DNA from 2 places in the Gracilimonas qinghaiensis genome. Region 2 is predicted to be linked to the other one. Evidence: riboswitches for the same ligand, from Rfam matches in the RefSeq annotation. Region 2 holds a riboswitch; the other holds the start of a gene.
What was found. A riboswitch is a leader RNA that binds a small molecule or an ion and turns the genes downstream of it on or off. The one in region 2 is predicted to bind S-adenosylmethionine.
Positions count from the first base shown of each region.

Region 1: it holds a riboswitch for S-adenosylmethionine, as region 2 does, so the genes downstream of both, ACKGJO_RS00750 (O-acetylhomoserine aminocarboxypropyltransferase/cysteine synthase family protein) here and ACKGJO_RS04670 (homocysteine S-methyltransferase family protein) in region 2, are expected to answer to the same signal.

Region 1 is NZ_JBKINJ010000001.1:167,276-173,565, reverse strand. It holds gene mutS (DNA mismatch repair protein MutS) at 1-2,361, shown strand, start outside; gene era (GTPase Era) at 2,481-3,371, shown strand; SAM riboswitch class I at 3,713-3,851, shown strand; gene ACKGJO_RS00750 (O-acetylhomoserine aminocarboxypropyltransferase/cysteine synthase family protein) at 4,003-5,331, shown strand; gene metX (homoserine O-acetyltransferase MetX) at 5,402-6,290, shown strand, end outside.
Region 2 is NZ_JBKINJ010000001.1:1,041,384-1,047,673, forward strand. It holds gene ACKGJO_RS04660 (methylenetetrahydrofolate reductase) at 1-913, opposite strand, end outside; gene metH (methionine synthase) at 924-3,608, opposite strand; gene ACKGJO_RS04670 (homocysteine S-methyltransferase family protein) at 3,610-4,560, opposite strand; SAM riboswitch class I at 4,663-4,790, opposite strand; gene ACKGJO_RS04675 (type III PLP-dependent enzyme domain-containing protein) at 5,602-6,290, shown strand, end outside.

The sequences.
Region 1 (6,290 bases), 870 kb from region 2:
AAAATTGTGACCCGCGAAGTGACTGAGATCACAACACCGGGTGTAACACTCTCTGAAAAATTACTGGATCACAAGCGAAATAATTATATCGCATCCCTACATTGGGATGGTTCGACTGTAGGCGTCTCGTTTTCAGATATCTCCACGGGGGAATTTGCACTTAGTCACATTCGAGAAGAAAATCTTGATAACCTTCTGGCAGCTATTCAGCCCTCAGAGATCCTTGTTCAGCAAAAAAAGAAAAACAAGCTGGTCAACTCTCTGAACCATCATAACATTACTTACATTGAGGATTGGGTGTACGATGGAAATTATGGATACGACCTGCTTACCAAACATTTTGAAACCCATTCACTGAAAGGCTTTGGGGTTGAAGAACTCGAGACCGCCCATGTCGCGGCCGGTGCTCTGATGCATTATATGCAGGAAACACAAAAAGCTTATTTAAGACACCTGCGCCGATTATATGCTTATGAAAGCAATGAATTCATGAGCCTGGACGCAGCTACCAAACGAAACTTAGAACTGACTGCAAGCATTCAGGAAGGTGGAACTGAGGGTACGCTGATCTCTATACTTGATGACACTTGTACAGCCATGGGCGGGCGACTACTTAGGCGATGGATCATGCGTCCGCTTAAACGGCTCAAACCTATACAACAGCGACTCGACGCTGTTGAAACGTTGTATGAGAATAACGAGATCAGAAATACTCTGAGAGACGAATTGGTGCAGATCGGTGATATGGAACGTCTTATCTCCCGTATCTGTGTGGGTCGCACCAATGCCCGTGACATCGTTCAGCTTAAATTATCTCTTGCTCAGATACCAAGACTTAAAAGTCAGGTCGCCTCTGTTGTTGATCCACAGTTAGAAATTATATCAGGACGACTGAAGCTATTGATAGAGGTTCAGGAAAGGATCAATACCGCACTTAAGGATGATCCGCCAGCAAGTGTACGCGATGGAGGCATGATCGAAGATGAGTTCAATGAAGAGCTCGATGAACTGCGTGATATCGCCAAAAATGGTAAGAAGTATATCGCTCAGATCAAGGATGAGTTGGCTAAAAAGCACAATATTTCATCGCTTAAGATCGGCTATAACAAAGTGTTCGGTTACTACATTGAGGTTACCAACACCCACAAAGACAAGGTTCCTGAGACCTTTATTCGAAAGCAGACACTGGTAAATTCCGAGCGGTACATCACTCCTGAATTAAAGGAAGTTGAGGAAAAAGTTCTTTCAGCTGAGGAACGCAGTAAAACTCTGGAATATGAGCTTTTCGAAGAGATAAGACTTTATGTCGCTGACTTTGCCGATGAAATTCAGCAAGTCTCCCAAGCTGTGGCTGAATTGGATTGCCTGCAAGGTTTCGCAGAGGTGGCATTCAGAAACAATTATGCCAAACCGGAAGTGGGTGATCATGAGGAGGTCGACATCAAAAAAGGCCGCCATCCCGTGGTTGAAAAATCACTGCCCATGGGTGAACCATTCATCCCTAATGACATCAAGCTTGATACTGAGAATGAACAAATACTGATCATTACCGGACCAAATATGGCCGGTAAAAGTATCATCTTGCGTCAGACAGGACTGATCGTTTTGCTTGCACAGGTTGGAAGTTTTGTACCGGCACAGTCTGCAAACATCGGCCTGGTCGATAAGATCTTTACACGTGTAGGCGCATCCGATAACCTGGCAGCCGGTGAAAGTACGTTTTTGGTGGAGATGAATGAGGCTGCAAACATTCTGAATAACGCTACACCTAGATCGCTCATCCTTTTGGACGAAGTAGGCCGTGGCACCTCAACTTTTGATGGATTAAGTATTGCATGGTCGCTGGCAGAGTATTTACATAATCATGCCCCTGTTGCTGCCAAAACACTCTTTGCGACTCATTATCATGAGCTAAATGAACTGGAGCAAATGTATGACAGGATCAGGAATTACAATGTTCAGGTAAAAGAGCATAATGGCAAAGTGGTGTTTCTCCGAAAACTTATTCAGGGCGGTGCTGATCACAGTTATGGAATTCAGGTTGCCGACATGGCCGGTTTGCCCCAGGTAGTGATCGAGCGCGCCAAGGAGATCCTCAAGAACCTGGAAAGTCATAGTCTGGATATCACAAACAAGAACGGAGCGATCGAAAAAGAGGCCTCTTCCAAAAAAGAAGCTTCCAAGAATTTATCTGAAAAAGTTGAAAAGCAGTCTGAAACATCACAAATGTCGATGTTTCAAACGCACGTGGATCCCAGAATTGAAACTGTATTGAATAAACTGGAAGCCACCGATCCAAACCGCATGACCCCTATTGAAGCGCTGATGATGATCACAGAGCTTAAGAAATTAGTGGATTAATGTAGTGTCAATGTGCGAGATTGTTAATGTGTTACGGTTTTCTATTTAAACGCCGTAACACGTTAGCACTGTAACACCCTCGCACCTGAACACCAGAATTTAAAAACTCAAAGTTAGGTATGCCTGAAACCAAACCACACAAATCCGGATACGTCGCCATCATCGGGAAACCCAATGCGGGAAAGTCAACCTTGATGAATTACATATTGGGGGCCAAGATCTCTATCACCACACATAAGGCACAAACCACACGGCATCAGATCGTGGGTATCTATTCTGATGATGATACACAGATCGTTTTTCTGGATACGCCCGGAGTGATCTCTCCAAAGTACGAGCTTCAAAAAGCCATGATGAAGACTGTGGAACGTGCTCGTTCTGATGCAGACGTTATTCTTTTTATCCATGACCCTATGGATAAACACCCGGCCGATGATGTGATCGAACTCATCAGGTCCATCAACAAGCCTGTATATCTTGTAGTGAATAAAATGGACGTAGCCGATCAGGAAAAAGCAGAGCGTTCGGTCGCTGACATTCAAGACAAAATGAAGATCCGTTCTGTGCACTATGTATCAGCTACGGCAGGAACAGGTGTTGAAGAACTAATGGAAGAAATTCGTGCCGGGTTGCTACCGGGACCTCCCTTCTACCCCAAAGAAGACCTCAGCGAACATCCCGTTCGGTTCTTCGTTTCTGAACTGATCCGTGAGCAGATATTTCTGCAATTTCATCAGGAGATACCTTATTCCTGTACGGTAGAAGTAGTTTCCTATGATGCTGAACCTGATATTGACCGTATTCACGCTGATATCATCGTGAATCATAAATCCCAAAAAGGCATGCTGATCGGGAAAGGCGGTTCAGCCATAAAGGACCTGGGAATTGAAGCCCGGAAATCAATAGAAGAATTTATTGGCAAACAGGTCTATCTGGAGCTCCACGTAAAAGTCCGGGAGAAATGGAGAGAGAAAGAAGGCTGGGTTCGAAACCTGGGATATGGAAAGTAGCGAAATGGAATACTGATGACACAGATCGTGCGGACTTTAATTGATAAGAGCTGATATTTTTCTGTTTTAAAACATCCTAAACTCAATTCAAAACAGTTCCAGTAATATCCCGAAAAAATTATTTGCACCATCCAAAATCTCCCCGTAGTTTTACACAATGAAATTATTTCAACAAAATATCACTTTCCCTAATGCAACCATGTGTTGTATGTGTATGTGCAAGGCGCAGACATAAGGGCTATGGTATAAACAAAAGATTTCGGACAAAGCCCTTTTGAAAATAACTCAAAGGGTTTTTTTAGTGACTATAATTTCTAACGTTCTTTAAACATACTGTTGCATTCTCATTACGAAAGGTGGAGGGATCAGGTCCTGTGAAGCCTTGGCAACCGTTTCCCGCATATAAATTTTTATGTGCAGGAGAAAAGGTGCCACATCCTGTCTGTTACATAAAAATTTATGTAGTAGAAAAGATGAGTTCGATAAGACCCGGTTTTTGTAAGAAAAGCCTCTTTCGGATTCATCTCTGAAAGAGGCTTTTTGTTTGTTCAAATGGAGCCTCGCAGAGGAGGATCATCAGTTTTGAAGATTCAAAACAAACAAATAACACTTACTCAAACAACGCATTATCATGAGCAACGAAAAAGAAACACGAGACTACAAGTTTGAAACCCTTCAGCTTCATGCCGGACAGGAACCTGATTCTGCTACAGGGTCCCGAGCCGTGCCCATCTATCAAACCACCTCATATAACTTTGACGACACGGAACATGCTGCCAATCTCTTCGCCCTGAGGGAATTCGGAAACATCTACACGAGGATCATGAATCCAACAACAGATGTCTTCGAAAAACGATTGGCTGCCCTGGAAGGCGGTACGGCAGCGGTGGCAACAGCATCTGGTCAGGCTGCCCAATTTCTAGCCATTACGAATCTGGCCAATGCCGGCGACAACATTGTATCCACTCAATTCCTCTACGGCGGTACCTACAATCAGTTTAAGAATTCCCTTCCACGACTTGGTATCGACGTTTACTTCGCAAAAGAAGAAACCGTTGAAGCTTATGCCAAACACATTAATGAAAAAACCAAGGCGATCTATGTAGAATCGATCGGCAATCCACGTGGAAACATTGCTGATTTCGAAGGCCTCTCAGCTCTCGCCAATGAACACGGTATCCCTCTTGTTGTTGATAACACCTTTGGCGCCGGTGGAGCATTGGTCCAGCCCCTCAAACATGGAGCCAATATAGTTACGGCTTCTGCAACCAAGTGGATCGGCGGTCATGGTACCTCAATCGGCGGGGTGATCGTTGACGGGGGTAACTTTAATTGGGGGAATGGAAAATTTCCAGGATTAAGTGAGCCCTCTCCTTCCTATCACGGGTTGAACTTCTGGGAAGTGTTCGGAGAAGACGGCCCCTTTGGAAACATTGCGTTCGCAATACGGGCACGGGTTGAAGGCCTTCGCGATTTTGGTCCCTCACAATCCCCCTTCAACAGTTTCTTGCTGCTTCAGGGATTGGAAACACTATCGCTGCGTGTGGAACGCCATAACGAGAATGCCCTAAATCTTGCACACTGGCTAAAAGATCAGGATGCTGTTGAATGGATAAACTACACAGGGCTGCCTGACCATGATTACCATGAGCGGGCCAAAAAATATCTAAGAAATAACCAGTTTGGTTCTGTTTTCACTTTTGGCGTAAAAGGCGGATACGATACTGCCCGGGAGTTTATAGAGAATACAGAACTTTCCAGTCATGTAGCCAATATCGGGGATGCCAAAACACTTGTGATCCATCCGGCCTCTACCACTCATCAGCAGCTTAATGAGGCTGAACAAACAGCCAGTGGAGTGAAAGGTGACCTAATCCGGGTATCGGTTGGGATCGAACATATCGATGACATTATCGAGGACTTTGAAAAAGCATTCGCCAAACTTAAAGTGCCGGCATAAAACAAAACCATGTACTTCATTGTGGGCATGGTGGAAATACATGCCTGCTTTTTATCAAAACTATGCAAATATGAACGAAGGAATAACCATCACTAATCTTAAGAAAAGCTGGACCACAGAATCGGGCTACACCTTTGATGAAGTTGACATTGCCTGGAAAAGCTGGGGGAAGCTTAACGAGAACAAAGATAATGTGATCCTGATCTGTCATGCCTTAACCGGACACGCAGCTGCCGATGAATGGTTCAGTGGATTGTTTGACGAAGCAGGTATTCTTGATCCTGACCACCAATTCATCCTGTGTGTGAACTCACCGGGAAGCTGCTACGGATCAACAGGACCAACTTCAATCAATCCAAAAACGGACAAAGTCTGGCAGGGTGATTTCCCGGCTATCACAATCCGCGACATAGTCACATTCCATCAACTATTACTTGATGAATGGGATATTCAGGGCATAGAACTTGTTTTAGGTGGTTCAATGGGGGGAATGACGGCTCTTGAGTTTGCTATTATGGATGACAGAGTTCAATCGGCCGCCTTATTTGTGATGGGAAAAGCTCACTCTCCATGGGCCATAGGTATCAGCGAGGCACAGCGACTTGCCATTCAGGCTGACCAAAACTGGGAAAATGGATTTTATAACCCTGAAGAACCACCACTCAAAGGCTTGGCAGCCGCACGAGCTATGGCGATGATCACCTATCGCACTGCAAAAAATTACGAGGAAAAATTCTCCCGTAAGATTCACCCCGATAAGCACATTTTTCAGGTAGAATCCTATCTGCATTATCAGGGAAAGAAACTGGGAGATCGTTTCGATGCAAATACATACATCACACTATCCAAAGCAATGGATACTCACGATGTATCTAGGGGCCGGGGCAGTCATAAAGAGGTGCTTGGGAATCTGAAAAAACCTGTACTAATTGTCGGGTTTGACAGTGACCGGCTCTACC
Region 2 (6,290 bases):
CCATTGAATAATAATGCAGACTGGGAACACCAAATTCCATCAGTTCTTTTGACTGAGTAATAGCCCATTCAATGCCCACTTTTCGTACCTGCTCGCTATTATCACACTTTTCCAGCTCACGGGTGAGTTCCATCGGTAGGTCAACATGAAATAATTGCGGAAGTATTGTTAATTGTTTGATTGATGTAAATGGCTTCAGTCCGGGAACAATAGGAAGTGTGATCCCGTTTTCTCTACATTGTTTCACGAAATCAAAATAACATTGATTGTCAAAGAACATCTGAGTGACTATATAATGGGCGCCTTTTTCCTGTTTTAGCTTCAGATACTTCAGATCGGTTTGCATATTGGGTGCTGCAAAATGTTTTTCTGGGTATCCTGCCACACCGATACAAAAATCAGAAGGTTTGGCATTTTCAAGTTCTTCATCCAGGTACACACCATTGTTCAACTCGACCACTTGCTCTATCAACTCAGAGGCGTAAGCATGGCCATCCGGTTCAGGAATAAACTCTCTTTCCGGTTTACGTGTATCACCCTGAATAAGCAATACGTTGTCGATCCCCAAAAAATTAAGGTCAATAAGTGCATTTTCAGTATCCTCCTTAGTGAATCCCCCACAGATAATATGAGGTACGGCGTCTACTTTATAGTGATTTTGGATAGCTGCACAAATACCAACCGTCCCGGGGCGTTTACGCACGGTCTTTCTCTCCAAAAGTCCATTTTCTCGTTTTTTGTATACATATTCTTCCCTGTGATAAGTCACATCCACGAACGGTGGGTTAAACTCCATCAGCGGATCCATATGATCAAATAATGAACGAATATTTTGCCCTTTAAGTGGTGGAAGCACTTCAAATGAGAATAATGTATTGCCGTCAGCTTTATTTATATGCTCAGTAACTTTCATTTTAACCTGATTAATAATCTATGATTGGAGAAAGCCACTTTTCAACTTCCTCTTTGGATACAGATTTACGTTTAGCGTAGTCGGTAACCTGGTCTTCACCAATATTGCCAACCCTGAAATAGCGCGATTGAGGATGAGACAAGTAAAATCCACTTACTGAAGAAGCCGGATACATGGCAAAAGATTCAGTCAGCTCGATCTGAACCTCATCTTCCACATTCAGAAGATCAAAAAGGATTCGCTTTTCGGTATGATCCGGACAGGCAGGATATCCGGGTGCGGGACGGATTCCGGAGTATTTTTCAGCGATCAGATCTTCATTGGTGAATGCTTCCTCATCAGAATAGCCCCAAAACTCTTTCCTTACTCTTTCATGCAAACGTTCGGCAAACGCTTCCGCAAGTCGGTCAGCTACAGCTTTAACAAGAATGATGTTGTAATCATCGTGCTTAGATTCAAATTCTTTGATCAAGGATTCGATCCCGATTCCGGCAGTCACTGCAAAAAAGCCCATGTAGTCCTTGATCCCGGTTTCTGCTGGAGCTATATAATCCGCCAATGATGAGTTAGGCTGACCTTTTCTCTTTTTATTTTGTTGTCTTAAAAAGTGGAAACACTCATGATTTTTATCAGTTTTCTCATCTTCATATAAGATCACATCATCACCGTAAGACACTGCCGGATAAAAGCCAACAACTCCCTTGGCTTTTAACAGGTCATTCTCAATAATTCTGTCGATAAGCCTCTGAGCATGATCATAAAGTGCTGTAGCCTGCTCTCCTACCTCACTGTCTTCAAGAATATCGGGATACTTTCCGGTGAGCATCCAAGTACGAAAGAAAGGCGACCAGTCTATGTATTTCCTCAATTCTGATATAGGATAATCATTGAATACTTTTTTGCCTAAAAATGATGGCTTTACAGGTTCATAGCCCTCCCAATCAATGCTGACCTTATTGGCACGGGCTTCATCAAAAGAAATAAGCTTCTTTGTTGCCTGTCGGCCTTCATGTTGCTCCCGTAAATCTGCATACTCCTTCTTGAATAGTTGTTTTACATCATCTCTTTTCTTTGGATTGATGACATCACCTGCCATGGTTACAGCTCGTGATGCATCCAGCACATGGATAATACTGCCATCATACTCCGGATCGATCTTAACCGCAGTATGAAGCCTGGATGTGGTTGCACCGCCTATCAACAGTGGTAAGTCCATGTTTCTTTTCTTCATTTCGCGGGCTACATATATCATTTCATCAAGCGAAGGCGTGATCAATCCACTCAGTCCGATCGCATCCACATTGTACTTTTGCGCTTCATCCAGGATCTTATCAGCAGGAACCATTACACCAAGATCAACCACATTATAGTTGTTACAGGCCAAGACCACGCTTACAATATTCTTTCCTATATCGTGGACATCACCTTTTACGGTAGCTAATAGAATCTTAGGCTGTTCACTGGTATCTTTGTTATCCGCTTTCTCCTGCTCAAGGTACGGTGTCAGGTAAGCCACAGCCTGCTTCATAACCCGTGCACTTTTAACTACCTGTGGGAGGAACATTTTACCCGAACCGAAAAGATCGCCGACCACATTCATCCCATCCATCAGAGGACCTTCTATAACCTGCAGCGGGCTTCCGTAATTTTGCCGGGCCTCCTCTGCATCCTCCTCCACAAACTCATTGATCCCCTTGACAAGAGAATGTTTAATGCGCTCTTCCACTGCCTTATTACGCCACTCAAGGTCTGTTCTCTCCTTGCTTGCAGTACTTTCACCCTTGTAATCCTCTGCGAGTTCGAGCAGCCGTTCAGTAGCATCCTCTCTTCTATCGAACAGGACATCCTCCACCCGTTTAAGCAATTCAGTGGGAATATCATCGTATACCTCAAGCTGAGTTGGATTTACAATTCCCATATCCATACCATGTTCAATAGCATGATATAAAAATGCGGAGTGAATAGCCTCCCGAACGCGATTATTACCACGAAAGGAGAACGATACATTACTGACGCCACCTATTACATGAGCACCTGGGAGACTTTCCCGGATCCACTTTGCAGAGTTAAAGAAATCTACAGCATTTCGACGGTGCTCTTCCATGCCGGTTGCTACCGGAAATATATTTGGATCCAATATTATATCTGAAGGATAAAATCCTGCTTCATTGGTAAGTAAGTTATAAGCACGCCCACATATTTCTTTACGGCGTTCAAGTGAATCAGCCTGACCATCTTCATCAAAAGCCATGCAGATCACGGCTGCTCCAAAGCGGCGTATGATCTTGGCTCGTCGCAGAAATTCATCTTCTCCGTCTTTCAGGCTAATTGAATTAACCACGCCTTTGCCCTGAAGACATTTAAGCCCGGCAAGGATCACTTCCCACTTTGAGGAGTCGATCATGATCGGGATCTTGGCGATATCAGGATCAGATGCGATCAGGTTCAGGAAGTGCGTCATTTCTTTGGCACTGTCCAGCATGCCCTCATCCATATTCACATCAAGGATCTGGGCCCCACCCTGTACCTGATCTAAAGCAACTTTGAGTGCTTTATCATATTCTTGTTCTTTTATGTAATTTAGGAAAGTTCTTGAGCCCGTGACATTTGTACGCTCTCCTACATTTACAAAATTCGAGTCTTCCGTAATGATCAGCGGTTCTAACCCGCTAAGTGTAAGTGGTAATGTTTTCATATCAGTTCAATCCTGCCGGAATTTTTCTCGGTTCATACCGAGCTGCAAGATCTGCCATTTTTTTAATGTGATTCGGAGTAGTCCCACAACATCCACCCAAAATGTTTACGATTCCTTCATCAAGATACTTTTTGACCTGTCTAGTCATTTCATCAGGTCCCTGATCATATTCACCAAATTCATTTGGGAGTCCGGCATTGGGATAGGCACTGATGTAAAATGGTGACCGGTTGGATAGTTCTTTTAAATACGGAAACAGCTGTTCTGCACCTAGTGCACAGTTAAATCCAACACTTAATATTGGCGCGTGTGACACCGAGATCAAAAAAGCTTCAACGGTTTGGCCCGATAATGTTCGGCCGGATGCGTCTGTGATAGTTCCAGATACCATTATAGGAATTTGTTTTCCTGTTTCATCATAGAGTTCCTGAATGGCATAGAGTGCAGCTTTGGCATTAAGGGTATCGAATATTGTTTCCACCAGCAAAACATCCGAGCCACCGTCCATAAGTCCCCTTGCCTGTTCTTTATACGCTGCCGCCAGTTCATCAAAGGTGGTTGCGCGGAAAGCTGGATCCGTAACTTCTGGAGATATGGAAGCCGTTTTATTGGTTGGCCCCATTGAACCTATCACAAATCTAGGTTTATCCGGATTCTGTTTAGTGAATTTTTCAGTGGCCGTTTTGGCAATCTCTGCAGATCGTTTGTTCAATTCATACACAACTGATTCCAACCCATAATCTGCCTGGGCAACTGAGGTGCCACTAAAGGTATTAGTTTCCACAAGATCAGCTCCTGCTTCCAGATATTCCTCATGAATAGCCTGAATAATATCAGGTCTTGTTAGGCTTAGCAGGTCATTATTTCCCTGCAGATCGTCAGGATGATCTATAAATCGTTCACCACGAAAATCTTCTTCTTTTAGCTTATAGCGCTGAATCATGGTGCCCATGGCTCCATCAAGAATCAGTACTCTTTTTTGTAATGCTTCTTCTATTTTCACTCTTTTCTATTCAGATTAGCTTATACAGAAAGAGTCGGTGAGTGATCAGCTCGCTTATCTTCCACTGCACCTATTTTGTGTGAAGTGTGGGATTTGGCACCTGTCAGGTACATAAAGTATGTACTTAATGGTTGCCAAGACGTCAACGGGCCCAATCCCTCAGTCTTTCTTTATAAGCATTCAATAAATTTAAACTGAATATAAAGCTTGTAACCACGCAGAGCAAGATGTTATAAAGACTATTATGTTCGTTCTTCCTTTTGGGGAAATGAACACAGATGAATTTTATTAAGCGAACGATAGCAGAATTTGAATCAGGTTACTTAAAAAGCAGAGCATTAATAGGTTGATCAGATGTCTTTTATGATAAAATAGATCGGCAGATTAATTTAAAACTACCTTTAAATAAAATTAGGTTCAGTTACTAATCAAATGAAGAAAGATTAAGCCTATTTTTATGAAGCCAAAGTATATGAATCTATTTTCGACACAAAAGTACAAAAAACTGTTATATGATCAGGTTTTAACCACTGTCAAATTTATGGTTTGTGACTGGATTTTAAAATAGCATGCCAAAGCATTATAGAAAATTGAAAAGAGCGCTATAACTCAGTCACCATCCCAGGAGGTCCCCGACCCATTTGCATTGATGTTCTTCGTTAAAATAGCATAGATAAAATTTCAGTCGACATATAAGAGGTAAGCACCTAATTCAACGTTTGTGTAGTATTTGAATATCAGATCGATAGAAACCCTGGTAGTTTAGGAAGCGCATCGTGGCTGGTACTGTCGTCAAACTCATCTATTCAAATGATTAACAACGTCAAATCTTCTGAAATTGTATTCTATGCAACATAAGTGATCGATCAGAATCAAGTTATGATTACTTTATTCATAACGAGATAAAATAAATAATAAATTATCTTTTATATTTGGTTTATGGCATTCATGCTTTCACAATTTTTCCAATCTCTGTCATCCTGATTATTAATGAAGAATACGTACTATGAGCTGATAGATCAGACCTATGATTTTCCTCAAAATGGGTTCGATCTAAAAAATGGGACTCTACATTTCAATGGTGTTGATCTTCACAGACTAATAAAAAAATACGACACGCCCTTCAAGGTCTCTTATCTTCCAAGAATAAGAGAAAAGATCGCACAGTCGAGGCACTGGTTCAACAAGGCTATAGAAGAGAATAATTATTCCGGAAAATATGAGTTTTGTTATTGCACTAAATGCTGCCACTTCAATCACGTGATTCGCACCGCATTGAAAGAAAATGTTTCCCTTGAAACCTCCTCTTCATTTGATATCGATCTTATTGAGAATTTACATAACAAAGGTGTATTTGGGGCCGATAAAACAATTGTACACAATGGATACAAAACAGATGATTATATCAAGAAGATCGGCCGATTGATAAATAAAGGATTTAAGAATTCCATTACCGTTCTGGATAATGCCAGAGAACTTGATAAATTATCAGAATTAGAAACCGATCAACCTATAAAGATCGGGTTGCGTATTTCCATTGAAGAAGACCCACAAGCCTCATATTACACTTCAAGACTTGGTATCAATAAGCGCGAGATCATTGATTTCATAAAAGAGAAAGTTCTTGTGAACGATAATGTGGAGTTGGTAATGGTACACTTTTTCGTTGATTCCGGCAT